Regions from separate parts of the Desulfitobacterium hafniense DCB-2 genome, predicted to be linked through region 1. Evidence: riboswitches for the same ligand, from Rfam matches in the RefSeq annotation. Region 1 holds a riboswitch; each other region holds the start of a gene.

Region 1 (10,383 bases):
CTTTGCCGGCTATGGGACCTATAGCTGTCAGGATGAAAAAGAAGTCTATATGCTTTATTTAGGTGCGGGAGTGCTGAAAAAAGGTCTGCCTTTTATAGGCATCGAGTTCGGTACGGAAAAAATTCCCCCCGGCACCAATCTGCTCTACCTTTCTTCCCCTGAGGGACAGCTTTTAGAGGAGAGGATTAAAGCTTTCTGTCAGTCCCATACAGCGGAAGAGGTCGAGAAAGCCTTCTTAGCCCATGGGGTGCCTTGTTCCAGAATTATGGATTACAACGATTGCCTTAAGGACCCCCAGTATGTGGCCCGGGAAGTGTTTACCGAATGGAAGAAAGTCAATGGGGAGTCTGTAAAAGGAGTCAACATTTTCCCCAAATTCAAGAACTACCCGGCACAGATCTGGAGGGGAGCCCCCAATATCGGCATGGATAACGAAGACATTCTCACAGAACTGGGATTAACTGAAGAACATATTAAGGAGTTATACGGGAAAAAGATCTTAACCCAAAGGGATTATTTAAATAATATCTAGGAGATTATTGATGCCAGACTTTCATGTTGCTTGGCGGCATCACTGATGGATTGAAAAGTATCTGCGGAGAGATACCGGTGACGAAAGTCAGATGCAAAGGGGTGTAAGCAATGTCGGAGGATAAATTCGATGCAATAGTCGTCGGAGGCGGGATCGCCGGAACAGTAGCCGCTTATTTGCTGGCTAAGGAGGGCTTGGAAGTCATCCTTGTGGAACGGGGCAATTATGCAGGGAGCAAGAATATGACAGGCGGGCGGATCTATAGCCATAGCCTGGGGAAGATCATGCCGGATTTTGCCCGGGAAGCCCCTGTCGAACGCCGAATTACCAGAGAAAAGATCAGCTTAATGACCGATGAAAGCAATGTCACTTTGGATTTTTATTCTTCTAAGCTGGGTGTGCAGGGCAGTGATTCTTATTCCATTTTGAGAGGGGTCTTCGATCAGTGGCTGGCTGAAAAGGCTGAGGAGGCCGGTGTACAGATTATACCGGGGATCCGGGTCGATGACCTAATTATTCGGGAAGGAAAAGTCTGCGGTGTGGTGGCAGGAGAGGATGAGCTGGAAGCCAATATCACAATTCTCGCCGATGGTGTCAATTCGCTCCTGGCTCAGAAATTGGGATTTAGGGGAGAGTTGGCAGCCCACCATGTGGCCGTGGGAGCGAAAGAAATCATCGAATTGCCACCCCAGGTTATTGAAGACCGTTTTAACTGCAACGGCAATGAAGGAACGGCCTGGCTATTTGCCGGGTATCCCTCGGATGGGCGTGTAGGGGGCGGATTCCTGTATACCAATAAATCGAGCATTTCCCTGGGAGTAGTCACGACCTTAAGTGATGTGATCAAAGGAAGCAAAACCGTACCTCAGATGTTGGAGGATTTTAAACAGCATCCGGCTGTCCAGCCGCTTATTAAGGATGGCAAGATGATTGAATACTCCGGTCATCTTGTACCTGAAGCCGGATTAGCCATGATCCCCAAGATTGTAGGCAATGGAGTTTTGGTCGTCGGCGATGCCGCCGGATTCTGCATCAATTTAGGCTATATGGTACGGGGGATGGACTTTGCGGTGGCATCGGCCGAATGTGCGGCTAAAGCAGTACTTAAAGCCAAAGAAGCGCAGGATTTCAGCGAGGGATACCTTCATTGCTACCAGGGGTTATTGGAGCAGAGCTTCGTTATGCAGGATTTAAAACGATATAAAGATTTCCCCCACTTCCTGGAGGAAACCCCGAGAATTTTCAATGAGTATCCTAAAATGGCAGCTGATCTTCTGGCAGACATGTTTGTGGTCAAGGGAGAACCGGCCCAGCCCTTAAGAAAAACCATCATGCAGCATGTGAACAAGATAGGATTGCTGAACATTATCAAAGACGGCTGGAAGGGGGTGCGTTCACTATGAGTCAGGTCAATGTCGATCAGAAGCTTGGGGTCAATAAGTTCCATGTGGATGAAGAAAACGCCCATATTGTCATGAAAGAGGGGAATATCGATCGGGCGGAATATCAAAAATTGGTTCTGGCCTGTCCGGCAGGGTTATATAAAATTAATGACAGCGGCGACATTCAATTTGACTACGCCGGGTGTCTGGAGTGCGGCACCTGCCGGGTGCTTTGCGGTAAAACCCTTTTGGATAAATGGGAATTTCCTCTGGGAACCTTAGGTGTGGAGTTTAGATACGGGTGAATTTCTATTGAATTGAGAAGGCAATAAAAGAGAGGCTTAACCGCACAATGGGTTTCAAGCCTCTTTTTGCTTCAGCTTCTTACTTCTAAACACGTCGGTAGAAAGCTGGCGTAGTAGGCAGTGTCTATCTGCTTTGCTCTTGCATATAAGCTCGTCTGGGCGGGCATAATGATTTTCGAATCGCGTAGACCGAGGAAAGCCGGAATTTTAATTCCGAGAACCTACATATATGAAAATGAGGTGAGTCAGATTGAAGGATAACAAGCCCAATAAAAAGCGTGAGCAATTAGAGCCGTTTATTCACGAATCAGAAGGAAAGAAAATGACATCGAATGAAGGAATCACGATTTCTGATGATGAAAACACATTGACGGCCGGCGAGCGCGGGCCAACACTTATTGAAGATTTTCTTTCCCGGGAAAAACTAGCCCACTTTGATCGTGAACGTATTCCTGAACGTGTCGTCCATGCCAGAGGATATGGGGCACATGGAGAGTTCCAGCCCTATGAATCCTTAGCAGATTTAACGATGGCTGATTTTTTGCAGGACCCCAATAAAAAAACACCCTTGTTTGTCCGCTTCTCACAAGTCGTTGGCTCCAAAGGCTGTAATGAGACCAACCGGGATGTCCGGGGTTTTTCCATTAAGTTTTATACCGATGAGGGCAATTTCGATTTGATTGCTATTAACATGCCGGTGTTCTTTATTCAGGATGCGATTAAGTTCCCTGACTTAATCCATGCGGTGAAACCAGAGCCGGACAATGAATATCCACAAGGTCAGACAGACCACAACACCTTCTGGGACTTTATGGCGAACAACAAAGAAACTGCCCATATGTCTTTATGGATTGCCTCGAATCGCGCCTTTCCCAAAAGCTTTAGAACCATGGAGGGATTTGGGGTACATACCTTCCGTTTAGTGAATAAGGATGGAAAATCCCACTTTGTTAAATTTCATATCAAGCCCTTGCTGGGCGTCCATTCATTAATCTGGGATGAAGCCCAGCGTCTTGGTTCAGATGCTGACTTTCACCGCAGAGACTTATGGGAAAATATAGAGATTGGCAACTATCCGGAGTATGAGATGGCTATTCAGGTCATTAAAGAGGAAGATGAGTTTGCCTATGATTTTGATCTGTTAGATCCGACGAAATTGTGGCCGGAAGAAGAGATTCCTTTACGCAGAATCGGCAAGATAATCCTTAACCGCAATGTGGAAAATGCTTTTGCTGAAACCGAACAAAGCGCCTTTCACCCTGGGAATATTGTGAGAGGGATTGACTTTTCCAATGATCCGCTCCTGCAAGGGAGATTGTTCTCCTATACCGATGCCCAGCAGGCACGGCTTGGTCCCAATCATCAACAACTGCCGATCAATCGTCCGGTCTGTCCATTTGCCAATAATCAGCGTGACGGTGCTTCGAGGCTGGTTATTGATCGCGGAAAAGTTGCTTATCATCGCAATGGGCTTGCGAATAATAGCCCGTATACGGTACCAGGCACCCAAGGCGGGTTTGTCACGTATCCATCCACCGTAGAAGGACATAAGGTAAGATCAACAGCTCCTTCCTTTAAGGATCATTACTCTCAGGCAAAAATGTTCTGGAATAGTATGAGTGAGGTTGAAAAGCGTCAGATTATCGGCGCTTACTGCTTTGAACTTGGCAAATGCGGACCCTTTGTCCGGCAGGAATGGGTTGATGTGCTCGCTCATATCAGCACGGAACTGGCCAAGAGTGTTTCCAAGGAATTAGGCACAACTGTGCCGGCGGATGTCGAGGAATCTCCTGTGACAAAGTCCTCTCCGGCGCTTAGCCTGCATAATACGATTTTTGTGCCGGATACCTTGCGCGTCGCGGTGTTCCTCGCTCAAGGCTTCGATGGCCCCGGTGTAAGCAAAGTGTTGGAAACTTTGGCGGAGGCCAAATTAAGAGTGGTCATTGTCCACGATACCTTGGGGAAGGTCAGTGGAACCGAGGGAGTAACCTATGAAGTCCATGACAGCTTTTTAACGGGTTCCCCCCTTGTCTATGACGGGATACTTATCGTGGGAAGCGGCAATATCACCCCCTATTTTACGTATACAGCACAGAAATTCACAACGGATATCTACAATCACTTCAAACCGATCGGCATCATTCAAAAGGGTGATGCTGTACTGGAACCGCTGGGCTTATTGGCTGATGAGGGGATCGTAACGGATTCAGGTCCGGACTTTGCAGGCAGATTTATCAAGGCCATGGCCAAGCAGAGATTCTGGAACCGTCCGAGTTTTCTTTATCCTGCTATGGTTTAATGCAAATGAGACCGTTCCCGGTATTCCACCGGGGAACGGTCGTTTCTTTCGGACAGATGCTGATAGAGGACATGGCAATGTGATAACGGTAACGCTAAAACACCGGAGGAGTATTACTCCAGAATGGATTCGATAAAAAGGGTCCGTTCCTCGACGAGATTGTATTCTTTCGCTTGGACACGGGAGAGGGTTTGATCGGCTACTAAAACCCTGATGATGGGGCGCATAGGCAGGCTCTTATTTTGCTCGACGACAATACCTGTTTCTCCGGTACTCAGTTTTACGGTACAGCCTGTGGGATACGCGGCAATATGCTTAAGAAAAGTAATCACGAGATCCTTAGGGAAAAACTTCTCAGCACTGCCCATAAGAATTTCGCAGGCCTCATAAGGCGGAATGCGGGTATGTCCTGGACCGTCATTCACTAAATTATCATAGAAATTAGCAATGCCGACAATCTGAGCCCACTGGTGAATGGCATCTCCCTCGAGCTTACGAGGATAGCCGTTGCCATTGAGACGCTCATGGTGCTGGAAGGCAATATGGGCACTCAACAAATTCAGCTCCCGTTTTGTCCGGAGGATATCGAAACCGTGATTGGTGTGAGTTTGGTAAAGAGCCGCTTCCTTGGGAGTAAAGGGTTCTCGCTTGCTTAGGAGCTTCTTGGGCAATTTCACAGTGCCAATATCATGGAACAAGGCACCGATGGCCAGCCCTTCAAGATTTTCCCGATCCAGGCCCAGGGCCTTACCCAGTACGATGGAAAGAACGCAAACATTGACGGAATGGGCAAAAATCTGATTATCGTAAGTTCTCATATCTGTTAACCCGATGAAGATATCCTTTTGGAAAAGGATATCCTGAATAATATTGTCAATGTTCCTTTTGACATTAAAACCGTCAAAGTCTTTTCCCACTTTCACAGCCTGCACAGCATTATCCAGGGACGCCATGGCCTCCCGCCGGTGCTCTTCAGAGATAATATCCTCTACGATGATATCCTTGCTTACCTCATCGTCAATATAGAGAATGTTGATGCCAAGGGTTTTTAAACGGTCTATATAGGACTTGGTCAGAGCCATCCCTTTCCCCAGGAGTACACGGCCATCATTGGCATAGATTGTTCGCCCTAGAATATCCCCTTCCTTAAGCCTGTTTATGCTTAACTGACGCATTGAACGTTCTTCCTTTCAAAATCATCTTAATAAAAATTATAAAAACAGTATAAAATTAAAGTCGCCATGTGAACTGGCGACAAAGGTGTTTAAAGCTTAAGGCTTCGGTAGCTTGGCGATCATCAGGAGTGTATCCAGGAAGACCCATAGCTTTGCGTCCCTGGCTTTCGCCAGGTTTGCTATTGTCGAATCACTAAAGTACAGGCTATGCTATTTTAAGTATCGAAATATTTAAGGCTTTATCATCCATTCTATTATAAGGGCTAAGTTTTAGCTTCACAACATCTTCTCCCCTAACAGTTGGAGAATTTTTAAGAGGGTAGAGTAGAGCGTATGTCTATGAATCACAGGATAGTTGTGTTAGAATAATCAGAATAGTTAATTTTTTAAATATTGAGGTGAAAAGAATGATTCGGGAAGTCTACCCCCAGATTTACTTAAATGAAATACCCTTGCCAAAAAATCCACTGAAGGCATTAAATAGCTATATTATCCCCTCTCAAGGCCGTTCCTTGATTTTGGATACAGGGTTTAATAGGGAAGAGTGTAGGAATGCTCTGATGGAAGGAATCAGAGCGTCAGGCATCGACCTGAAACGGACAGATTTGGTGCTGACCCATATGCATGTGGACCATTCCGGGCTGGCTGACTATTTGTGGAAACAAGGGTGTAAGGTCTATATCGGAAAGAAAGACGGTATTCTGCTCAATAATTTCAGAACCTCTCCTGAACAGGTGCTGGGGCATTTGAGTGAGGGTCTTAATTTGAACCAGGGAATCGGCATGAAAGAGATTGAGGCCTTCGACATAGCCCCTAAGGAACCCTTTGCATACACCCCATTGCAAGAAGGGGATTGCTTAGAAGTGGGTCCCTATCGGTTCGAAGTGATCGATATTCCAGGCCATAGCCCCGGACATATCGGTTTATACGAAAGAAAGCATAAGCTGTTTTTGGGCGGGGATCATGTCCTGAATGAAATTACCCCGAATATTACTTTTTGGCATTACAAAATCGATAGCCTGGGAAATTTCATGGAGAGCCTGAACAAAATTCGCCGGTTTGACATTGACTGGGTGTTTCCGTCTCATCGCAGTCTTATTCAAGACCATCGGCAACGGATTGATGAATTGATCATTCATCATCAGGAACGACTTGAGGAAATCACCGGGATTCTGCGTGATGGCCAAAAATCAGTCATAGAGACAGCGGCAAGAATGCATTGGGATTTGAGCTATAAGAGCTGGAATGATTTTCCCCTTACCCAGAAGTGGTTTGCCTCAGGTGAAGCTATGGCTCATCTGGAGCATCTGGTGTACAAAGGGGAGGCTCAGCGGGTGAACTCCGAGGGGAAGCATTATTATGAATTGGTTAATCCATGACTTCTTTCAGTGATAAAGTCAGCCCGCCGGGTCCCCAAAAGGAAGCGGCGGGCTGCTTGTTGTGCCTGGGCTATGTAATTGGGCAAAGAACGGCTACTCTTCAATCAGAACCTTAATGACATCTTTTCTGGTGATGATTCCGACCATTTTGCCGTTTTCCATGATGGGTAACCGTTTCACATTGTGATTAATCATGAGAGAGGCAGCTTCCTCAATAGCAGCGTCTTTTTCGAGAGTTATAACCTCATGAGTCATTATTTCCGAGGCTTTGAGGGCAACCAATTTCTTTAGATCAGATTCATATTGTTTGACACCTCGGTAATAGATCAGAGCACCCAGGAATCCTACCGCTTCAGGAACCCGGGGATGAGTCTCCTTATGCAGCAGATCCCCTTCGCTGACAATACCGATTAAATTGCCGAAAAGGTCGATGACCGGGACTCCGGAAATATGATGGTCACACAGCAGCTTAGCGATTTCCCTAATTTCCGTATTCGGCGAAATTGTAATAACATTGGTCTGCATAATATCCTGAACCTTCATTGCCAATACCCCCTTGTGATTACCTTGGAACATATTTTGTCTGAATTTAGTACTAGTATACCATGATTTTGACAAGAAGAAATGAGGCGATTTGGAAACAAGGAAATAACTCTCCTTCATTTTTCAGAGAAGTTGAAAGATTACCGCAAAAGAATAAAAGTGCAAAAAGGTAAAGTTGTCCGTTAGGTCGTATAATAGAATAGAAGATGACCTAAGCAAGGGTGGAAAGATTTTTGCAGGGGGGAGAATGACATGAGCGGCCATTTAGCTAGCACTACAGAAACTCAGGTCATCAAAATTATAGGAACCGATAAAGAAGTGGTCAAAGAACTGGTTGCCATCGAAAAGGCCCTCACAGTCTTTATTAATGGTAAAGAATTTGCGACCATGGTTTGTACGCCCACTCAAGAGAAGGAATTGGTCATAGGCTTTCTCGGTTCAGAAGGGATCATCGAAGATCCTGATCAGATAAAGAAGATTACCTTGGATAAAAGGGAAGGACTTGTGTGGGTGGAAACGTCAGTGGAACAAACCCTTAGTGAAGACCTTTTTCTGAAACGTTATCTCACTTCTTGCTGTGGCAAAGGGAAAAGTGCTTTTTATTTTGCTAATGATGCCCGATTGGCTCAGAAAGTAGAGAGCCGGCACACCATTACCGCCCAGGAAGTCAGCCACTATATCAATTTGTTGGAAGACAATTCGGAACTGTTTCATCTTACCGGAGGAGTTCATGGGGGGGCTTTAGCTTCCCAAGGTTCCTTGGATTATTGTGCCGTGGATATCGGCAGGCACAATGTCCTGGATAAATTGTATGGACATGCTTTTCTCAATGGAACGGATATTTCCCAAAAAGTAATTGTCTTTAGTGGCCGGATTTCTTCGGAGATCCTGATCAAGGCAGCCAAGATGGGCTGCCCTATCCTCATTGGGGTATCAGCCCCTACCGATCTGGCCCTTAAGCTTGCGGAGGAACTGGGAGTCACTGTGCTCGGATTTGTCCGGGAAAACCGCATGAATATCTACACTCACTCTGAGCGGATTAAAGGCTGTTAATCCTTGGCACATGTTTAGAAGGCTCTAAAAGCTTCGTAATGCTTTTAGAGCCTTCATATTTCTATAAAATACTGAGAACTAAAAATGGAATCCTTCCGGCGGGGTGGCTATTACGATAAGTTTCAGTGGCACATCGGGTTTTTTATTATCCCAGTGCATAATCGAGGCATCGAAATATAAAGAATCCCCAGCCTTTAGCTGATAGTCCTCTTTACTTATGTTAAGCGAAGTTTCGCCTTCCAGAACATAGATTAATTCCACACCTTGGTGGGAATAGACGTTTTTATCCACAGCCGTTGAGTCCACAACAAAGGCACCCATAAGATTGGTTTTAGAATGATCAATCAGTAAGCGCCAATTTCTGCCTTCAGCAGGAATGTACTGCTGTTCATCTTTCTTAAGATAACTATAAATAATTTCTGTATCCGGATCCAAGAAGAAGGACTCCAGAGGGACACTGAGCGCTTGGGCAATTCTTTTAAGAGTGGCCAGGGAAGGGCTGACGATGTTCCTCTCAATCAAGCTGATATAGCCGTTGCTCAAATCCAATTGATCCGCCAATTGGGTGGTTGTAAGGTTGCGCCTTTTTCGTATGGCGCGTATGAATTCACCGACCTCAATCAAGAATTACCGCCCCCTTAGAAAATTTCAGGTGGAGTTGTGGCCACGAAAAGTTTAAGTTTTGACTTGGATTTGCGGCTTATCCAGTGAGGAACATTGCCATTAAAGAAGAGGGAATCTCCTTCAGTAAGGTAAAATTCCTTTTGAGCTACATTGAAGTGCATTTCTCCTTCTAAGACATAGATTAATTTAGTTCCGTGGTGAATAATAATCTCTTCTGAGAGATCGGCAACTTCAGCGATATAGGCACCGAGCTGATTCCTTTGACCGACATTATTGATTAAAAAGCGAAGAGTCATTCCTGGATTAATTTGAATGGTTCTCTGAGCTTCCGCAGGAATATGAGTTGAGGTGAATTGGGGGTTTACGAAAAAGGAAGAGATGGGGTATCCTAAAGCAGAGGCTATTTTTTCTAAGGTGATCAGGGAGGGGCTAGCCAGGTTCCTTTCAATTTGACTTAAATGACTTATCGTTAGTTCTGTCTTCTCAGCAACATCTTTTAGACTTAGTTTTTGGTTTTTGCGCATAAAACGGATTGCCGAACCTAAATCAGCCAAAAAGATTCCTCCCCCAACATATAATTTTGTTAGGGACATTATAACTGATTTTGAGAAATTATTGTAGTAGACAAGTAGTAGAATTGAAGAAAGATAAAGAATATTCACAAAAAGTTCAAAAATATCAACGGTATCCAATTAGGAGGATTATGAAGTACACCAATATCAGAGAAGGACAATTTCTTTCTCGTCCCAATCGGTTCATTGCTAAGGTGGAAATCGACGGTAAAGAGGAAATCTGTCATGTTAAAAATACAGGCCGCTGCAGGGAATTATTAATACCGGGAGTGACGGTTTTCCTTCAAGAAGCGGATTTTGAGCATCGGAAAACAAAATACGACCTGATCGGAGTTCGCAAAGGGAATAGGCTGATTAACATGGACAGTCAGGTGCCGAACAAGGTGTTTCGTGAATGGTTGGAGAAAGGGTATTTTCAGGAGCTTCAGCATATTAAGCAGGAGCAGACCTTTCGAAATTCGCGCTTTGATTTTTATCTGGAGGCAGGACAGAGAAAAATCTTTGTTGAAGTGAAAGGGG
Region 2 (10,383 bases), 1.5 Mb from region 1:
AATAGTCGTCTTTCATTGGGTTGGAATCTTAATCGCACCCTTGCGAAAATCAATTATCGTATTCTTTTATTTTAAACGAGATTCCTTCGTGTATACCCAAAAACTACTGTTAATAGCGACATCGATATTTACCTAACTTCACAATCATCCCCACAGTTTTAGAACATAATAAGAACCAAAGCCTTGAGGCACATAAATTCTATGCGCTCAAGGCCTTTTTATTATTAGGCTCTGTCCTCTATGGTGGCCACGATGCAAAGCTTATCTAATTTTAAATTTCGCGACTTGAGTGAGAAGTTCTTGAGCCGCAGTTTCTAATTGGCCGGAGGATTGAGCAATCGTCTCGATTGAAGCTAATTGCTCTTCTGAAGAGGCTGAGATTTCCTGCATACCAGCCGAGGCTTGTTCAACCACTGCGGAAATATTTGTGGCTTGATGAGCAACTTCTTGTGTCTGATCATTGATTTCTCCTAAGGCTGTGGAAATTTCATAGGAGTTTTGCGCAAGCTCAGTAATCGAAGCAAAAATCTTTGCAAAGCTTTCTTTGGTATCTTCTGCCGAAGATTCCATAACAACAACGCTTTCTTTAGCCTGATTCATATTATTAACCGCTTCATTAACCTTGCTATTAATGCTATTGACAATATCTTCAATTCTCTTAGTGGAATTACTGGATTGCTCAGCAAGTTTGCGGATTTCTTCGGCTACGACGGCAAATCCTCGCCCTGCATCACCAGCGCGGGCCGCTTCGATCGAAGCATTTAAGGCCAGTAGATTGGTTTGTTCAGCGATACTGTTAATAGCCCCGATCATGTTGCGAATCTCATCGGCCATTGTCGCCAGTTGAAGTATCGATTGACCAACAGTATTCGAATACTTGTTGTTTTCTTCTATTTTTTGACTTTGGCGTTCAAGAGCCTTTTGACCTTCTTTAGCAAGCTCTAATGATTCTTTGGCCTTGTCTGCACCAACTTCTGTTTTTTGCGTAGCTTCGCCGACGATATGATTAACCGTAGCAATCGCATCTGTTGAACCTTGAATCATTAAAGCCTGATTGCTGTTGCCCTGAGCCATTTCGTTTATCGTTGTAACGACTTGGGTTAAACTCTCCGTGGTTTCCTCAGTTGTCGACGATAATTGCACAGAATGAGATGCTAAAGCCGAGGCAACCTCTTGAATGTTGACGACAAGTCCCCTTAAGTTGTGAGTCATTGTTTTAAGACTATGATAAAGTCGGCCGATTTCATCTTTTGACTTGATTTCAACTTCAAAGTCTGTCAAATCTCCCCTCGCAATTGTTTCGACAACAGAGGATAACTCGACGAGGGGCTTCGTAAATCGTTTGGCAAAGATAAAGCCGAATAAGCCGACAATAACGCTCACAGTAAAAAGCAAGCCGATTGAGATATACAGGAGTTTATTAGCGGAAGCCATCGCCACCGAAACGGGGGTTTCCACAACGATTAACCAGCCCGCCTGCTCGTGCAAAGCATGGCTGACAATAACCTCTTCACCTTGAATATTTGCCGCTTGCATGGTCATGTCCTGCCCAGTAAAACCTGTTTCCACAAATTCTAAAGAGCTGAAATCTTCCTGGTTTTGAACATATTCCATATGGGGATGGGCCAATACTGTCCCTTGTCTGGAAAGCACATAGACGTTTGAACCGTCCTCTGAAAGATCTGTGACAAAATCACTGAGCTGGGCGAGTTGTATGTTCGCTTGAAGAACTCCGACAATGTTATTATTCATATCACGAACAGGTGTAGAGATAACGACGATCAATGCACCGGTAGCCTTCGCAACGATAATATCGGATACATACTCTTCAGTCCCGTTCATGGCTTGGTTAAAAAAATCCCGCTCAATGATGTTGGTTAAGGCATCATCATTACTTTTAACGACTTGTTGTCCTTCAGTATTGTCAAGAGCAATAATAAGTTCGGGATTGACTTTAACGGCATCCAGCAGAATATTTTTCGCATTAGGTAAATCGAAATTGCGGATGGCCGGCTGATTAGCGACCATATGTAGGGTATTGAAATTTTTATCTAGCATCCCGTTTATTTCAGCTTCAGCAATTGCTATTTTATCCTCGCTTAGCTGATAGGTACTCTGTTGGGAGTCTGAGATAAAAGAGGGTATGGATACGGCAGAAAAGATTAACAGTGGAATTAAACTAGTAGCTAAGAACATCAAAAATAATCGTGTCTTGAGTTTCAAACGAATTCCTCCCTATAATATCTTATTATTTTATTTGAATAGCTTGCTTTTCCATAGAGTTTCTGACTATACTAAACCGGCTCACCAAGGATAAAAGTTGGCTGAAAAAAACAATAAAAAAAGCCGCATTCATTTAGCGACAGCAAAAAGAAGACTTCGGTAGCTTGGCGGCCATCAGCTTGATCAGGAAGGCCCATAGCTTTGCGTCCTTAGCTTTCACTAAGTTTGCCTTTGTCGCAATATAATTAAAGATATCCAGCCACATTGGTATGTTGTATGAGGTATTACCTCAATCATTCTACTACAAATTACTACAATTTGAAAGATAATTTATAAATAAATCTATATCCGCAAATAGTAATAACATTTTTAGGGTTTATCATCCTCATGAGCGTCGAACAAGCTCTGCTGCCAGGTGCATATGGGATTTTTGTATGAAACGAGAAGGTCTTTTGATGAATAATAAAAGCCTTGAGATACGATCGTCTGACGTAACTCAAGGCTTATTACTTATCTGCTCCTGAACATAGCTGTGTGCTACTCCGCCTTAGCGGCAGGATCAAGCTCAATCTTAATTCGGCGTGAAAGTATGAAATTGAGGAAGGCGATAACGGCTGCGCCCATAAAGACGGCCTGATATCCAAAAGCCGCCCACAAAAGCCCGCCGAAAATGGGAATAACCATAGAGGCGATATGCTGGAGACTGACCCCCGTCGATAGGGTTGGAGTCACATCATCAAGATCGACGGCAATCTTCCGTAAATATGTCGACCGCGCCATTTCCACCGCTGCCATGGAATTATCGATGACATAGCAGGCGGCGATAATCACCGCAGCGATGCCGACGGGGAAAATGTCGGCTGAGAACGCATAGCCAAGACAAATGGCGAACAACAAAGCGGCCTCCACCGTCAGAACGAATCGCTCCCCCCGGACGTCGATCAAGCGGCCAATCATTTTACGTGTGCCGATACTCACAAAGGCGACAATCATACCCAGGATAGCAAACATCTGAGGTTGCACATTAAACACCTTGATCAGGACCCATGGGGCAAACGTCAGAAAAATCTGTGCCCGCGCTCCGCTGACACCGGCCAGGACATAATAGAGGGCGTAGCGTTTGCGAAAAACAAATTTGACTTTCCTGGCTTTCGGTTCGCCCTTCTTCATCAGCCCCACCGCCAAAGCAGCAAACACATAGAAAACAGCACCGATAATAAAGGCAATCTGATAGGTCATATTCAGGAAATGAAAGCTCAGGAAGACAAAAACGTAGGCGATAATACTGCCGAACAGACCAAAGGCACTGATCGTTCCAAGCCTGGCGCCGAAAGACCCCAGCTTGGACAGGGACATGCCGATGGAGGGCGTGACAGGCATGACCATATGTGTGCCGAGGCTGTACATCATCATCCAAATGATCATAACCGCGAAGGTGGGGGATAAGAGGCCCAGCCCCAGCATCCCCAATCCTGCCGCGGCCATGCCGAGCATGGCAATCCGCACATCCCCGGCAAAACTTAAAACCGCCAGAACCAGCATGATAAAGAAACCCGGCGCTTCCCGGGGCACCTCGAGGAAACCTCTGACACTCTCGGAAAGCATGAATATATCGTTTAAATAGTTGTTAAATATGGATGTATTAATACCTGCACCGATCCCGGCGAACAATCCTGCCAGCAAAAACAGCTTAAAGTCCCGGTCACCATCACTATGTTTTTCTTCCATATAAGCCGAACCTTTCAAATCCTCTGACCCATTTTTCAAGCGCTTTAGCAAATAAACCGCAAAAGCATTATAGCATGGGAAAATAATGCTTTCAATGTGCTGGTAATATGGGAATGGTTTAAAAGAGAAAAATATAATCTCCCAAAACTGCGAGATTTTCCCGGACCAGTTATGCTACAATCAACCTTTAGAACACGTGATAAAACAGATAAAGAAGGAGGGTCAAAATGTATTATTCAACAACCTATCTATCACCCATATGCACAATTACCCTTGCCTGTGACGGCGACAATCTTATCGGCTTATGGATGGAGGGTCAGAGATTTCATGGCGGTACCCTACCCGAAAGCATGATCGAAAAGGACGATATACCGATCTTTGACGCTGCCAAAGCATGGCTGGACAGATATTTTGCAGGTGAGAGGCCTGCCACATCCGAATTGCCCCTGGCCCCCATGGGCGGCGAATTTCGTCAAGGGGTATGGGATATTTTATGCCAAATACCCTATGGCCAGGTAATCACCTATGGCGACATTGCCAAACAGATGGCTGAGAAAATGAACAAAAAGTGTATGTCCAGCCAAGCAATAGGCGGAGCCGTAGGTCATAACCCCATATCTATTATCATCCCCTGCCATCGGGTAGTAGGTGCCAAGGGTAACTTGACAGGTTTTGGCGGAGGAATCAGCAGGAAAATCCAGCTGCTTGAACACGAAGGGGTGGATATGTCCCGGATGTTTGTGCCTAAAAAAGGCAACGCACTCTAAATAGTAAGGAGCAAGCCGGCAATGATCTTGGTTTTATTTGAAGTTACAATATAAAAGAAATATAGGGATGATTATCTTGCCTTAGCCGCCAATCTTAAAAACGAACTTGTCAAAAGTGAAGGATTTATACGCGCAGAGCGTTTTTCCAGTCTTGTCAAGGAAGGAAAGCTGCTTAGCTTATCTGTTTGGGAAAACGAAGAATCAGTGAATCAATGGCGCAATCAAACAGAGCACCGCATGAGTCAACGACAGGGTCATGATGCCATGTTTGCAGGCTATACCATTACGGTTGCGTCCCAGCTGCGCAGTTACAGCAATATAGAGCGGTCGGCAGCACCGGAAGATTCCAACAGTTTCTTTGGTCATCCAAATTGAAACTTGAGTAAAAATATGATGAATGGAAAGTGAGGCAAGGGCATAAAACGCTCTTGTTATATTTGGAATATTCAGATAGTTAATTGACACTAACGCTATTCAGCATTATGATGATAATGTCATGGCTTTACTAATGCTAATCTGAATATCGCCAACTAAAATTCAAGCAATACTGGGAAAGGAGGAAAAGCTGACTTGAACCGAAAGGGTGGAATCACATGGATTCATCAGCCGGAGGGGGAGTAAGCGGTTGAAAATACCCCACTTAAAATTAGGCACTAAAATCGCCATGCTCTCCTTTCTGCTGGTTTTTTTATCCGTTTTTCTGGCAGGCGTGATCATCGTCAACCGAATTTCCGATAAGATGGAGCAGGAAATCGGTTATAGAGCCATGGCCATTGCCCGAACGGTTGCCCAGTTAAGTGAGGTGCAGGAGAATCTCAGCGGGTTTGAGGGCTCGAAAATGATTCAACCCCTTGCCGAACGGATTCGCCTGGCCACAGGAGTTGAATATATCGTCATTTTTGATATGGAAAAAATAAGATATTCCCATCCTTACTTAGATCGCATTGGCACCGTCTTTAACGACGGCGACGAGGAACTCTCTTTACAAAGAAAGGAATATCTCTCCCAGGCCGTGGGGGTTGTCGGGCCGTCAATTCGTGCTTTTGTCCCTGTCCTGGCTGATGAGGGAACCCGTCAGGTAGGAGTCGTTGCCGTCGGCATTCTTGTCCCTACCATCCGGGAGATTGTCGGTGCCATCAGGGTTGAACTCTATTCTTCGATTTTGATCGGCTTAGCCCTGGGAGGGCTGGGGTCCTTTTATTTAGCCAGCAACATCAAGAAGAATATGTTCTCCCTTGAGCCCAGCCAGATTGCACGGATGCTGGAAGAAAGAGTGGCAATTTTCCAGGCTATGGACGATGGAGTCGTCGCCCTTGATATGGAGAACCGCATTACAGTCATCAATGAAAAAGCCTGCCGGATTGCCGGAACTTCTGAAAAAGCGGTGGGGTGCCCTTTACAAGAGTTTCCCGCGTTCACTGCCTTAAGCGATTTTTTAGAGACCCATGATCCTGCAGAGAGCACAGAGCTTATCCTCAATAATACCTGGGTTCTCGTGGATTTTTTACCGATCAGGGTCAAGGAGCAGGTGGTTGGGCGGGTCGTCACCCTCAAAGAGAAGACAGAAGTGCGGAAAATGGCGGAGGAGTTGACCGGTGTAAAAACCTTTATTGAAGCCTTGCGAGTGCAGAATCATGAATCCCTGAATACCTTGCATACCATCGCCGGGTTGATCCAGTTAGACAAAGCCGATCAAGCCATGGAATATATCTATAGAGTGACTGAGGAGCAGCAGGAGGTTACAAAATTCCTAAGCAGCAAGATCATGTACCCTAATGTAGCCGGGTTGCTCTTAGGAAAATATAATCGGGGCAAAGAGCTGAAAGTCGATGTTCTATTTGATCCGGATTCCCGCTTAAGTGAGCTGCCGGAGGGCTTTGACAGCAATACCCTGACGATTATTCTGGGAAATCTGCTGGAGAATGCCATGGAAGCGGTGGTGGGCAGTAAAATAAGTGAGGTCCACTGTCGGATTAAGCATGAACACCATCAACTCATCTTGAGTGTGGAGGATACCGGGCCGGGGATTTCCTTGGCCAATCAAGCCCAAATGTATCAGTGGGGATTTTCAACCAAAGGGAATGGCAATAGGGGAATTGGCTTATCGCTGGTTAAGCAGACTGTGGATCTGCTGGGTGGAACTATAGAGATGGAGACGGGGAAATGGGGTACGCGTTTCGGGGTTCGGATTCCCTTGTCCGGGATTCGCTCCTGAGTGCGCCGAAGTCTTTAGGGGAGGCTCAATAGGAGGCGATCATTAATGAAGCTGATTGACTTGATCCTAGTTGAAGACGATCCGATGGTCATGGAAGTAAATGAAGGGTTTATTAAGAAAATTGGCGGATTCCGGATTTGCGGTAAAGCCAGAACCGGCAAAAAAGCCATCGAAATCATTCAGGATGTGCGGCCGTGCTTAGTGATTCTCGATATCTATCTGCCGGACCTTAACGGCATCCAGATTCTCAAAGAGATTCGCCAGCTGGGCATTCCTACCGATATCATCCTGATTACGGCGGCTCAGGACGTAGCAACGGTCCAGGCCGGGCTGCGCTTTGGCGTAGTGGATTACATCATCAAACCTTTCAAGTATGAGCGAATCCATACTGCGCTCAGCAATTACTACTCCTACGCAGAGCAGCTGCAAAACCGCTGGGAAATCAATCAGGAGGATTTGGATCGCTTGATCAAAATTCATCCTCATCAAGATACCCTTGTCGCCAGAAGCAGGGAAGAACTGCCCAAAGGATTGCGTGAAATCACCCTGCAACAAGTTTATAATTTCCTGAAAGAAACCCCCGTCGGCTTATCGGCAGAGGAAGTGGCGGAAGGGGTTGGGCTGGCGCGGGTTACAGCCCGCAGGTATCTGGAATATCTTGAAAAAATAAACTGTGTCTTATTGGAAACTCAATATGGGACAGTGGGCAGGCCCATCAACAAATATCGAATTGTACTTTAGGGTGCAATTTTTTTAATTCTTCAGACCAAAAGACCATATCGAAAGGACCATATATCGAAAAGACCAACAGGTTGAGAGTCGTAAAAAATCATAAATTTACACTTGAAAATACAATAAATCAACTGAGGTATAAGGCATGAGTAGAAATAACCGGCTCTTTATGCTAATCATGATCCTTCTCTTATTATCCGGATGCGGGACCCGGGTCATTGACGGTCAGCAGGTGGACAAAAAAGATAAAATTATCATCAAATTCTCTCACGTCGTTGAAGAAAATACTCCCAAAGGGTTAGCCGCCATACGTTTTGCCAACCTGGTCAGGGAACGGTCCAAAGGCATCATCGAAGTTCAGGCCTTTCCCAATTCTCAATTATTCAAAGATGGTGAAGAATTTGAGGCCTTAAGCAGGGGAGATGTGCAGATGATCGCTCCTACCACCTCAAAAGTTGCCCAATTATTTCCCCAATGGCAAATCTGGGATCTTCCCTACCTGTTTGATGATCTGGACAGCGTCCATCAAATCATGGATGGACCCTTGGGCAAAACCCTGCTGGATCAACTGCATCAGAAGAACATGAAAGGTCTGGCCATGTGGGATAACGGCTTCAAACACTTGACCAATAACGATCACCCTATTACTAAACCCGGTGATTTAAAAGGATTAACCTTCCGGATCATGTCCCAGGGCATCCTGGAAGAACAATTTCACTCCTTTGGCGCCGCTACCCTCTACCTGCCCTTCAATGATGTCTATCAGTCTTTGGAGGAAGGACGGGCTCAAGGACAGGAAAACACCATCTCCAATATTTACACCAAGAACTTTGACCAGGTACAGAGTTATTTAACCCTCAGCCAGCACGGATTTATGGGATATGCGGTCATGGTCAATGAAGATTTCTGGAATCAACTGCCGGCCCAGGCCCGTGAACTCCTGGAGGAGACCATGGCGGAAGTGACGCAGTGGGAACGGGATATCGCCCAAAAGCTGAATGAGGAACAATTAAGGGAACTGCAAAAGCGCAATCAGATCAAGATCTACACCCTGAACAATGAAGAGAGAAACATCTGGCAAGAGGACTTTGCTTTGGTTTATGCAAAATTTGCCCAAAAATGCGGCACAGACTTTCTCAATGACGTCAAAGAGTCCCTAGAATTGGCTGGGGAATGATGAGAATACAGCAGTGCCGCCACTAACGTTAGGGCGGACACATCCAATTCCGGTTATAGCAGCCGCCCTCTCCATGTCATTAACTCCTTCTTCTCCTTCCTCCCGAAAACCGGTTGGATTTAAATATTAATCAATACTTACAATGATCCTGGAAGGTCTCCCACATGGCGATAAAGTTCTCAATGGGCACATCATCCTGTACATTATGAACGGTTGCGAACACAAAGCCGCCGTCCCGGGCAAAGGCGTCGATATTCCGTTTGGTTTCTTCCCTGACTTGTTCCGGTGTTCCGTTAGGAAGAGTTGACTGGGTGTTGATGCCTCCGCCCCAGAAAGTAATGTCCTTGCCGTAAGTTTTCTTGAGGTGCTCCGGGCTCATATTGGCGGCGGATATCTGCACCGGGTTCAGACAATCAAAGCCTGCTTCGATAATATCCGGAATGGATGCTTCCACCGAGCCGCAGCTGTGCAAGGTCATATAACCGGCGCCCTTGGCCTTGAGGTAATCATTGAGCTTCTTGTGATAAGGAAGGATCATCTCTCTGATCAGTTTGGGCGACACAAAGGTCCCCCGCTGGGTGCCGAAATCATCGGCCTCACTGCAAACGTCAACCAGTCCGCCATAGACCTCGAAGATATGATCATAATACTCCTTCTTTTTCTCCAGCAGCTTATCCATAAACAGTGTGCAGCGTTCCGGCTCGGTAAGCAGCATGGCAAACCAATTTTCAAAGCCCCACATCAGCGGCCCCTGCTGGAGGAAACCGTTGCCGAACTGTTCGGAAATGGTGGTGGCCAAGCCTGCCCTGCGATAGTCTTCCAGCTGTTGGCGGTCGGCGGCCGGAAATTTCTCCGGGACCGGCCAGATGAACTTCTGATCCCCTTCCTCATCTTCGGAGTCCTGCAGCACACCTCCGATCAGATCATAATACAAGCCCTGATGTTTGGGCATTCGGTAGCGGGTACCCCAGTTATTGGTGTAGTAGTAGCTGTCGGCGTCTTCCCATTTCTTGGCGTAGGGATTCTCTGCCTGGGGGATAGGATGCAGTGAGGCGGAACGCACATCGCATTTCAAAAGATCCAGAACTTTGTCCGATGCCGTGACCAGCTGGTAGGGGATATGATTCATAACCAGCTCCTCTTGAATACCGAAATAATCCAAAAGTTTAACATAAAAATACTTCGTAAATTTGCATGAACATCCAGCCCCGAGATCCAGAGGGATACGATCCGGTTCCTTATGACTTAAAGCAGTTAATAATCTTTCACGACTGTTCATTTTTCTCCGCCTCCTCCAGTAATCATTTTTCTTCAAGCCCCGGCTGCCAATTCTTTGGCGATGGATGCAGCAGTAGCCGCATCGGCAGCAAAGGCGTCGGCCCCAACCTCATCAGCAATTTCCTGGGAGATAGGGGCACCGCCGACCATGATCTTGACCTGATCTCTTAAGCCGGCTTCCCTGATCGCGTCGATGGTTCTGTGCAAAGAGGGCATTGTTGTTGTCAGGAGAGCTGAAAGGCCAACCAGGCGGCAATCCGGAT
Region 3 (10,383 bases), 2.5 Mb from region 1:
GAGGTCCAGGCTGTAGGGATGGCGGCTGAACGTGCCGAAGCAGAGGATATAAGAGAATTATCGGCGGCCTTGGATCGCTTGCAGGACGATTTACACAGTCCTACTTCCGATGGCTCTTCAGACCATCGATTTCATTACGCCATTACCCGGGCGACCAAGAATAAGATTATGATCCGGCTTATGGACACCATATCGGATCTTATGAAATATAGCCTTAAGGCGAGCCGTTCGAAGCTTTATGAAGGCAAATACACTCCGGCCCTTCTTTTTCAGGAGCACAAAAAGATTTATGAAGCGATTGTGGCCAAGGATGTGGAAATGGCCAGGAACTATATGCTTACTCATCTTACCGGTGTAGAGGAAGAAATCTTAAAAGGTTTTGATGAAGAAAATGAGGCAATAACACCTATATATTAGGCTTGAGATAGGACAGGAAAGTATTGGGACAGAGCGTAAAAGGCTCTGTTCTTTCTTTTCTCAGTTAAAACGTTTATACTAAATCTAAAGAATAAATTAAGTGGCACTAAGAGGTGAAGCAGATGCTCAACACATGTCAAATGGTTTATCACCATAAGAATTGTTTAAATACTAAAAAGCCCTACGCTAAACCCTGCCGGTTATGCATAGAGGCTTGCCCTCATCAGGCTGTCTCTGAATATCGTGAAATCGATGCCAAAAAATGTACCGAATGTGGGGCATGTATGGCAGTTTGCCCCAGTGACGGTTTTGTGGATCGTTCGACGGATCTCCTGCATACCTATCTTGAGGAGCAAGGGGAGATTATCCTCAATTGTCCTCAGGCAGCCCCTCTGGGTTTTGAGATACCTTGTCTGGGAGTCATCGATGGCGATTTGTGGCTGGCCCTGATCCATGCAGCCAAGGAAAAGAACGTGGTGATTCATACGGGCAAATGCGCAGAGTGCCCTGATAAAAAAGCCTGTGCCTTAAGCGTGAAAACCTTCAAAGCCATTCATGAGAGCTGGCCGGATCATCCCCCGATCGTCATTCAAGTTAGCCCTGATCAACCGGGGGAGGCGGCAACACCTGGAACCGGTTCCCCAAGCAGAGCTGCTCTGCCCCAAAAGGAGCCGGCGGAAAAAAGAGGGTGGAGGAAGAAAGGCTGGGAGAAGCTTGAAACCATCTTGCCGGGGTTGACTGCGGATGAAGCCTACCCAATCCCCCGCACACGCCAATTATTAGTAAAGCGGATGCAAGCTTATCCCCAGGATAAGATGCCCATACCTGCTTTGCAAGTGGGAAATATTTGCACCAGCTGCGGAGTATGTGCGGCCATCTGTCCCCAGGCAGCCCTTACCAAAAGGGAAAACGGGGATGAGTTAACCCTGATCTATGAACCGTATAAATGTGTCCGTTGTCAGCGCTGTGTCACTATCTGCAACCCGAAGGCCCTGGAATTTGTGCCAAAGCAGCTGTCCCATCGTCACTACACAGGCAAGATTCTTCTTCATAAGGGCAGTCCTAAGCATTGCACCCGCTGTGGCAAACTAGTCTTCGATAATTCTGAACCCCCCATGTGTGTCGCTTGTGCTTCCTCTTCCGGTGACAGCATCTTTAATGCTTAGCCCCGTATAGGGTCTTTGCTTTGTTGTATTTAAAACATGATATAATCATACAAGAGCCTGCCATGATTAATACCCATCAGAATAATTTTAGCCAGTAAAAAAACAGTAGCGATTCCTGCCCCAATGCCGGTCAATAGTCTGCGTTTATTCGTGCTCTCCCCTAACCCCAAATATTGAACACTCCCATCGATTCCTAAGGGAATAAGCAAGAGAATGATCGTTCCCAGTGGTACAGGGTGATACTTCAAAGCAAGGAGTGCGCCAAGGATATAGCCGAAGGCTATTCCGGTACATCTTGCACAGACTGGAAATTGGCGTCCCCTGAAAAAGAAGGATCGTTCAGGCAGACGGTGGCATAGAAACAAATAATGCAGGGCTTTGCCAATGTTTATGTTCATGCTCAATAACCTGTTGCCGCACTAAATCCTCCCCAGACAATACCGAACACATAAAGAATCATGCCAAAGGCAACTCCGCCTATGGTCCAATTACAAATGGATTTGGCTTTTTCAGGCTCTTTGGCATGCCAAATAAAAAAAAGGATGATACCGACAACCGGCATACAGAATGAAGCGGCCTTGGCTGTTTTGGGAGCATTCTCCTCTTTCAAAGCAGCCCCTTTCGTAATAAGCTGCGCTCCGCAATTCTTGCAAAGTTCATGCTTTGATTTAGTATTCGCACCACAGGCTTGGCAATGTTTGGTTCCATGAAGCGGCTTGACTCCACAGTTTGGGCAGACCTTAACTTTTTTGCCAATTTCCATACCACATTCGCGACAGAACATTCCTTCTCTCCCCTCTCTCTCAGTGAGTGTAAAAACAGCCGGAGCTAATTATGATGGTGATGATGACCGCAGCTGCAACCCGGCCCGTGAACATGTGGGGCAGGTGAAGAGCCGTCTTGTTTGGAGGTCCCTTTTTTAATAGGTTCTCTTAGCAGTTGATTCATTAAATGCTGGGTATGGGAAAGTGGCTGCTGCTGAATTTCCAGAGCCAGCTCAATGGCTTGGCGCAGCGTTTCATTAGGCACTCCCAAGGCTTTAGCATCCGTAACGGCTGAGCGAAGGCTGGCCAGGGCATTCGTAGCTGCAGCAGCAGATATCTGTATTAATAAAGTCGTTTTTTGATCCAATTCCATACTGATTCCCTCCTATAATTGAATTTAAACTTAATATAGCATAAGAATGTGGCAAGCACAAAAACTTTAAACAAATCCATGATGTATACAGTCGATCTTCAAGGATTGGGTTCAAGAAAGGATTAAGTCAAGAAAGGATTAAGAATGAAGAAAGAACGCGTTATTGTAATCGGAGCAGGAGCAGCCGGACTTATGGCTGCAGGCCAAGCCGCCCTGAAGGGGGCCGACGTGCTGCTCCTGGAAAAGAAAGAACGTCCCGGGCGTAAAATTGCCATTTCCGGCAAAGGACGCTGCAATCTGACCAATGCAGAAAATGTGGGAGATTTTATTCGGAATTATCCAGGCAACGGACGTTTTCTCCATGGCATCTTAAGAGAATTTGATAATGTAAGGCTTTGCGATTTCTTTGCTCAGTATGGTGTTGAGACCAAAACTGAGCGGGGAGGGCGGGTGTTTCCTGTCTCGGATGATGCCGAGCAAATCGTTGAGGCCTTGCTCAAGTATATTATGGATGCAGGGGTGGAACTGGCCACCGGACAGACGGTGGAAGAGATACTCCTGGGTGAAGAGAAGGTCCGGGGTGTGCGTTTAAGCAATGGGAAAGTCCTTGAAGGCAAGTCGGTGATCGTCTGTACGGGAGGGGGGTCTTACCCCGCCACAGGCTCCGCCGGAGATGGCTACAAGATGGCTCAAAAGCTGGGGCATAAGGTGATTCCCCCACGGCCATCTCTTGTTCCCTTGAGAACTTATGAAGATTGGGTAAAGCAGGTTCAAGGGCTTTCCTTAAGGAATGTGGAAGCCACGTTGTGGTATGGCGGGAAAAAGCAGCAAACGGAGTTTGGGGAGATGCTTTTTACTCACTTCGGCGTCTCAGGACCCATCATTCTCACCTTAAGCCGTTGGGCAGGCGAAGCGTTGGCCGGCGGGGAGAAGGTTCGCTTGACCCTTAACCTTAAGCCGGCCTTAACTGCGGAGCAATTGGATCAGAGAGTGCAGAGAGATTTCAAGAAATACTTGAATAAGCAATTCAAGAACTCACTGGATGAGCTGCTTCCCAAAAGCTTAATACCCCTGGTGATCCAATGGTCCCAAATTCCCCCGGAGAAAGCGGTCAATAGCATCAATAAAGAAGAAAGAAAACACCTGGTCCATGTGTTGCAGGAACTTCCTTTAACTATCAAAGAGACTCTGCCTTTAGCGGCAGCTATCGTGACCGCCGGAGGAGTGGATGTCAAAGAAATCGATCCCAAGACCATGGCTTCCAAAAAGATTAAGGGTCTTTATTGGGCCGGAGAAGTAGTGGATGTGGACGGAGTGACGGGAGGATATAACCTGCAGGCAGCCTTTGCCATGGGGTACCGGGCCGGCCGGGGGGCGGGGGAATACGCCTCAGTCGATGACTAGTACTCCGTAACACCTAGAATCTGCACATTCTAAGATAAGAATCATGTCTTAGTTCCGCCACGGTTGCATAAACTGGTGATGAGGTGAAGTTTATGCGTCGGTGGCAATTTTTTAGTAAGTATAAAAAGCGGAGCGGGTTCATTCCTCGTTCCGGAAGAAGCGCATCCCGTGTCAGGAACTATCGGCATAGTGCGCCCACGGGCTTGCTTAGATTTGAGAAGGTCATTATTCGGGCAGTGGTTCTCTCTGCTGTCTTCTTGGTTTTAGCTCAAATGGCCTTAGGGTTAGCCAAAGACCCTGTAGGTTACTATATTTCCGTGGCCCAAAACATAGAAGCCCCCTCCTTGGACAGTACACCGGTATCAAGTACGGTCACCCCGAACTTGATTCAGGAAACGATTCCCCAAACTTCCCTGATCACCCTCAAGGCGGTCCCCGCTGCTCCGGTTCGCGTGATCCAAAATGGCAAAACTCTGGGAACGTTGGCACGGGGAGAGTTGGAGATTCCTGCTCAAACAGGAGTAATTCAATTGGATGGAACCAATGTGCCCACTATTGTTCGCATCCAGGTGATTAAGAAAGATTCCGCCCTGACAGAGCCGCGGCTTAATCAGACCCTAATGATCGAGCATAATATTCAAACCTTGAGAGTCGGGCGCTGAAGTATGGAAAACAAGAAAAATGCAGAAATTTGCCGGGTTTTATTGCTTAAGGCAGTTTATCTATGCTATACTAAAGTATCTGAAAATTATATTATCGTTGATGGTTGGAGCAAACTTTGTGAAAGCAAAGGACGCTAAAGCTATGGGTCTAAGGCCGTCGCGCAAGACCGGCTAGGATCGCCAGGCTACAAGTAGTTAGAACTTCTTAGGGGAGAGTAGTTCCTTTTTGGACTACTCTCTTTTTGTATGCTTTTTTTGCCCTGTTGGGAAGAATAAAGGGTTGAACAGCAGTATAAGGCAGCCGGCAGTGTCGCCTTTTGTGGGGCGTGAAAATATAAGGAACATTTTACACATTATTTTTAACTTGAGGAGGAAGACCAGTGAGTACGCAGAAAAAGACCATCAATTTTTTGCAGGAGTTTTCGATTCCATTAATTCTAGGTGTCCTTATCGCACTTGTTTGGGCTAATTTAGCGCCGGAAAACTACCATCATTTTGTCCACAATGAAATTATCGGCCATATATCTCTTCATTTCTTTGTCAACGATATCTTTATGGTGTTCTTTTTTGCCATGGCAGCGATAGAAATTACTCAAAGCCTGCTGCCCGGAGGAAGCTTAAATCCCCTTAAAAGGGCGATCAATCCTCTGATGGCCACCCTTGGCGGAGTTCTGGGCCCAGCCCTTGTCTTTCTTGGTTTAAATGCCCTGATCGGGAGTCCTGAGTTTGCCAGAGGCTGGGGTATCCCTACAGCCACCGATATTGCTTTAGCCTGGCTGGTGGCAAGGGTAGTGTTTGGAGCTCAGCATGCTGCGGTCTCTTTCTTGCTGCTTCTGGCTATTGTCGATGATGGCATCGGTCTGATGATTATTGCCTTCTTCTACCCTGATCCCGCCAACCCGGTGGCACCCCTCTGGTTATTGCTCACTGTGGCGGGTATGCTGGTTGCTTATCTGCTCAGACGCAAAAATGTTCAGAGCTACTGGCCTTATATCATCTTGGGGGGAATTCTGAGCTGGGCCGGCCTTTATCTGGCCCATATTCACCCGGCTTTGGCCCTGGTGTTTATCGTTCCCTTCCTGCCCCATCCTCCCCGGGAGGAATTCGGCTTATTCGAAGATGATCCCCAGGATCACTCCACTCTGAAAACATTTGAGCACGAATGGAAAATATTCGTGGACTTCGGCCTGCTTTTATTTGGATTAACCAATGCGGGGGTGGAATTCTCAGAAATCAACACTCTCACCTGGCTGGTTCTCATTGCTCTCGTCGGCGGAAAAACCATCGGCATATTCCTCATGGGTTCTTTGGCTACAGTCATCGGCTTTCCCTTCCCCAAAGGCATGGGGTATAAAGAGCTCCTGGTGGCCGGCGTGATAGCGGCTATGGGACTTACCGTTGCCCTATTCGTCTCGGGTGTAGCCTTTATTGATCCGGGTCTGCAGGGAGCAGCAAAGATGGGAGCACTGTTCAGTGCAGTTGCGGCGGTCATTGCTTTCGCCTTGGGTAAAGTGCTCGGAATCAAGAAAGTCAAAGACACTCAGGCTTAAGGTGTGGCTGGAGCAGGTCCTCTGGAAAAAAGGGGCCTGCTTTTTCTTTTGGCTCCTGTCTTGAAAATGATCCTAATGCATTATATAATATAATTTAATATCTAATCCGACAGCTGGTGTAGGGCATAGTGTAGGACGGTTGTGGTTCTCTTATCTTTTACTCTTAAATTTAATAAAGGAAGGATGGTAGGACGGTGATTTAGTGAATTAGACACCGTAGGTGTCTTTTTTGTTTTCTTTTTTAGGTAAAATGTCCTAATGTGCTAAAGCACATAGTGTAGTACTATTAAGGATGGGTTAATCTAAGCCAAGGAATCCCTTTAGGGAAAGGAATGAATAGAATGGTTGCTGAAAGTAAGAAAATTGCTATGGCGGCGATGCGGATGGCTATGGCTGAAAGCCGTGAAGAGGAGGTTCACTTGAAGGACGGTTTCGGACGCCACGGCATTCGCACTGTGGCGGTGGATTATGGGGGCGAATATCTTACAGCTATTAAAAAAATCGTGGAAAGAGCCATTGTTGCCGCGAAACGGGAAGGGGTCATTCAAGAAACCCATGGCGATGAAGGAGCCGTTGCCGGTGCAACCCGGGAAGCTTTGAGCCAGATTATGCCCAAGGCCATGGGATTGAATATCGGTGGAAAAATAGGCATTGCCAGAAGAGATGAACATTTATCGGTAGCGGTTTTCTTCGGCGTGGGTTTATTGCATTTGGATGAGGTGGCGGTAGGCCTGGGACATAGGGCGGCGCCGAAAGAAATCAAGGACTAAAAGGGAGGTGAACCAATGTGACAAGAGTTCGTGGTATACGGGGTGCCATTACGATTCAAGAAAATAATGCTGAACACATTCGTGAAGGGACACAAGAGCTTTTGCAGGAGATGATCAAGCGCAATTCTTTAGCAACAACGGATATTATCAGTGCCATCTTCACCCTGACCAAGGATATTGATGCGGCATTCCCGGCAACTTTCGCCCGCCAGCTGGGCTGGGACCGGGTCCCTATGATCTGTCTGAATGAAGTTCCTGTTCCGGGTTCATTGCCGATGTGCATCCGCGTGCTGCTTCATGTGGAGTCTGCTTTGACCCAGGAAGAAATTCAGCCGGTCTATCTAAGGGATGCCGTTAATTTACGCAGAGATCTTGTTGAGTAGAGTTGTATTATGGTAGATTTTGCTCACCTTGCCGGTGAGTAGTGGAAAAATGTAGGATGGTAGTTAAGGAGTGGAACATTATGATTATCGTATTAAAGCGTGGAGCCGGTGAGGCAGAGGTTCAGGAAATCAATGAGCGTTTAAGCCAGGAAGGATTCAAAATTCACCTCTCCCAAGGGGTGGAGAAGATCATCATCGGTGCTGTAGGGGATCGCTCACGGCTGAAAGCCCTGGATCTGGAAGCCCTGCCTTGGGTAGAGAAAGTGGTTCCGATTCTGGCGCCGTACAAACTTGTCAGCCGTGAATTTCAGAGTGGGAATACCATTATCAAGATCGGCGATTATGAGATCGGCGGCGAAGAAATTCACGTGATGGCGGGACCCTGCAGTGTGGAAAGCCGGGCCCAGATTATCGAGACTGCCCATGCTGTTAAAGAAGCAGGAGCTACCTTCTTGAGGGGGGGAGCCTTCAAACCCCGTACTTCCCCGTATGCTTTTCAGGGCTTGGAAGAGGAGGGCTTAAAGCTTCTTGCCGAGGCCAGGGAGGAGACAGGATTGCTGGTTATAACCGAAGTAGTGGATGTGCGGGATGTGGAACTTGTAGCCCATTACGCAGATATCCTGCAAATCGGGGCCCGCAATATGCAGAACTTCTTCCTCCTGAAAGAAGTAGCCAAAACCAATAAACCCATTCTCTTAAAACGAGGACCCTCGGCAACTCTTGAAGAATGGATGATGGCCGCCGAGTACATTATGGATGGCGGCAACTACCAGGTCATGTTCTGTGAACGGGGAATTCGTACTTTTGAAACCTATACCCGGAATACCCTGGATTTAAGCATGGTTCCCGCTCTTCAATCCCTTTCCCATCTGCCGGTTATTGTCGATCCCAGTCACGGAACCGGTCGCTGGAACCTGGTGCCTCCCATGGCCAAAGCGGCGGTAGCAGCCGGAGCGGACGGTATCATTGTTGAGGTGCATCCCCAACCGGAGAAAGCCGTATCCGACGGCAAGCAGTCCTTAACTCCGGATAATTTTGCCTCGATGATGGCAGAGCTGGAGATTCTGGCTCAGGCACTGGGCAGACCGGTGAAAGGGGCTCGCCGGTGATGGAAAAAGGTCGGGAAATTATTTTGTCCGGAGGATGGACAGGGCAAAGGCAGCCCCGTGCTTGTGTCATCGGCCTCGGCCTGATTGGAGGGTCCTGGGCAGGTGCGCTGGCAGGGCAGGGGTGGTCTGTCTGCGCTGTAGAATGCCATGAAGAAAGTCTGAAAGAAGCAAAAGTTCGGGAATGGATCAAAGAGGGCTGGCAGGAGATACCGGAGAGCCTTGATGTGGATCTGGTTATCCTGGCGACGCCTGTTTCCCTGCTGGCAGAAAGTTTTGCCCGGGCCGTCGGTTGTGTGTCTGCCGGCAGCCTTATCACCGATGTAGGAAGTGTAAAAATAGACATATGCCGGGCAGCCAATCAGATGAATTCGGTCTATTTTATTGGGGGCCACCCCATGACAGGATCAGAGCAGCAGGGATTTCAAGCGGCTAAACCGAATTTATTCCAGGGCTATCCTTATGTGATTACTCCTCCCCCCTCTTGTCCTCAGGAGATGGTGGAAAAGTTTTCTCAATTGGTCCAGAGGCTTGGGGCAAGAATCGTCTCGCGGGAAGCTGAGGATCACGATGATGAAGTGGCCTTGATCAGTCACCTGCCTCATGTGCTGTCCCTTGCCCTGGCCTTAACTGCAGCAGAAGGGAATTTAAGAGGGAAACCCCTTGAAATAGCCGGTCGGAGCTTCCGGGAAATTACCCGGCTGGTGGATAGTTCGCCGGAAATGTGGCGGGATATATTGTTTTCCAACGCCTCGGCAATTCTCCGCTCCCTGGATATCTGGGAAGAAAAGGTTAAGGAGATTCGGGAGATCATCGCGGGCGCTGATGGCGAAGAGATGCTTAAAGTGTTTGCGAGGGCTCAAGGGGCCAGGAGTCAAATGCTGAACCGGAGGGAATCAGATGCAAATAAATAATGAGTCTAAAGGAATACGGATTAATCCTATGGGGCGGATTCAAGGTGAAATAGAGGTCCCTGGAGATAAGTCCATATCCCACCGGGCTGCTTTGTTCGGCGGGATGGCTCAGGGTGAAACCCATATTACCAATTTTTTGCTGGGACAGGACTGCTTAAGTACGCTGGCATGTCTGAAGACACTGGGTGTGGAATGGGAACGACGGGATGCGGAAGTCTGGATCAGAGGCCGGGGCTTTGAGAATTGGCATGAGCCCCAGGATATTTTGGATGTGGGGAATTCCGGAACCACCATGAGGCTCATGCTGGGTGTTTTAGCAGGCTGTCCCTTCAGCGCGACCTTAACCGGGGATTCTTCCATCAGGTCCCGGCCCATGGCCCGGGTAACCCTTCCTTTGCAGGAGATGGGGGCTCGCATCCTCGGCCGGCAGGAGGGAAAATATGCCCCCTTGACCATTCAAGGCGGCCTCTTACAGGGGATTCAATTCCGTTCACCTGTGGCTTCCGCTCAGGTCAAGTCTGCCATTCTTCTGGCCGGGTTAAGAGCAAAAGGGGAGACTATGGTCACAGAACCTTGTCTTTCCCGGGATCATACGGAACGAATGCTGAGGGGCTTTGGTGTGGATCTGAAGAGTGAAGGGCGCACCGCCAAGGTAAGGGGAGGAGCCGCCTTATCCGGGCAAGAGGTAGCGGTGCCGGGGGATATTTCCTCTGCAGCCTTTTTCCTGGTCCTGGGAACCCTCATTCCCCAAGGAGAACTTCTGATTAAGAATGTGGGGATGAATCCTACCCGAACAGGGATCCTGGACGCTCTTTGGCAAATGGGGGCAGATATCCAGGTAGAAGAGGAACGGGAAGAATGCGGTGAACCCCGG

Evidence for each region. A riboswitch is a leader RNA that binds a small molecule or an ion and turns the genes downstream of it on or off. The one in region 1 is predicted to bind cyclic di-GMP.
Region 2: it holds a riboswitch for cyclic di-GMP, as region 1 does, so the genes downstream of both, DHAF_RS23205 (methyl-accepting chemotaxis protein) here and DHAF_RS05160 (HD-GYP domain-containing protein) in region 1, are expected to answer to the same signal.
Region 3: it holds a riboswitch for cyclic di-GMP, as region 1 does, so the genes downstream of both, DHAF_RS16960 (Na+/H+ antiporter NhaA) here and DHAF_RS05160 (HD-GYP domain-containing protein) in region 1, are expected to answer to the same signal.

What each region holds. Positions count from the first base shown of each region.
Region 1 covers NC_011830.1:1,121,998-1,132,380, forward strand. Annotated here, with positions in the region: gene caiB (L-carnitine CoA-transferase) at 1-532, shown strand, start outside; gene DHAF_RS05145 (FAD-dependent oxidoreductase) at 643-1,935, shown strand; gene DHAF_RS05150 (ferredoxin family protein) at 1,932-2,219, shown strand; gene DHAF_RS05155 (catalase) at 2,470-4,518, shown strand; gene DHAF_RS05160 (HD-GYP domain-containing protein) at 4,632-5,693, opposite strand; cyclic di-GMP riboswitch class I at 5,797-5,884, opposite strand; gene DHAF_RS05165 (MBL fold metallo-hydrolase) at 6,101-7,072, shown strand; gene DHAF_RS05170 (CBS domain-containing protein) at 7,166-7,615, opposite strand; gene fdhD (formate dehydrogenase accessory sulfurtransferase FdhD) at 7,868-8,668, shown strand; gene DHAF_RS05180 (helix-turn-helix domain-containing protein) at 8,747-9,292, opposite strand; gene DHAF_RS05185 (helix-turn-helix domain-containing protein) at 9,307-9,846, opposite strand; gene sfsA (DNA/RNA nuclease SfsA) at 9,996-10,383, shown strand, end outside.
Region 2 covers NC_011830.1:4,950,175-4,960,557, reverse strand. Annotated here, with positions in the region: gene DHAF_RS26865 (KilA-N domain-containing protein) at 1-75, shown strand, start outside; gene DHAF_RS23205 (methyl-accepting chemotaxis protein) at 262-2,223, opposite strand; cyclic di-GMP riboswitch class I at 2,379-2,463, opposite strand; gene DHAF_RS23200 (MFS transporter) at 2,761-3,951, opposite strand; gene DHAF_RS23195 (methylated-DNA--[protein]-cysteine S-methyltransferase) at 4,179-4,718, shown strand; partial or broken gene DHAF_RS26635 (antibiotic biosynthesis monooxygenase family protein) at 4,791-4,946, shown strand; gene DHAF_RS26505 (hypothetical protein) at 4,956-5,093, shown strand; gene DHAF_RS23190 (ATP-binding protein) at 5,344-6,933, shown strand; gene DHAF_RS23185 (response regulator) at 6,979-7,674, shown strand; gene DHAF_RS23180 (DctP family TRAP transporter solute-binding subunit) at 7,811-8,842, shown strand; gene DHAF_RS23175 (uroporphyrinogen decarboxylase family protein) at 8,973-10,121, opposite strand; gene DHAF_RS23170 (corrinoid protein) at 10,154-10,383, opposite strand, start outside.
Region 3 covers NC_011830.1:3,628,977-3,639,359, reverse strand. Annotated here, with positions in the region: gene DHAF_RS16995 (FadR/GntR family transcriptional regulator) at 1-417, shown strand, start outside; gene DHAF_RS16990 (4Fe-4S dicluster domain-containing protein) at 540-1,583, shown strand; gene DHAF_RS16985 (DUF2085 domain-containing protein) at 1,613-1,981, opposite strand; gene DHAF_RS16980 (double zinc ribbon domain-containing protein) at 1,984-2,367, opposite strand; gene DHAF_RS16975 (hypothetical protein) at 2,412-2,720, opposite strand; gene DHAF_RS16970 (BaiN/RdsA family NAD(P)/FAD-dependent oxidoreductase) at 2,865-4,124, shown strand; gene DHAF_RS16965 (hypothetical protein) at 4,217-4,786, shown strand; cyclic di-GMP riboswitch class I at 4,885-4,979, shown strand; gene DHAF_RS16960 (Na+/H+ antiporter NhaA) at 5,167-6,336, shown strand; gene DHAF_RS16955 (HutP family protein) at 6,678-7,106, shown strand; gene aroH (chorismate mutase) at 7,124-7,489, shown strand; gene aroF (3-deoxy-7-phosphoheptulonate synthase) at 7,570-8,598, shown strand; gene DHAF_RS16940 (prephenate dehydrogenase) at 8,598-9,509, shown strand; gene aroA (3-phosphoshikimate 1-carboxyvinyltransferase) at 9,496-10,383, shown strand, end outside.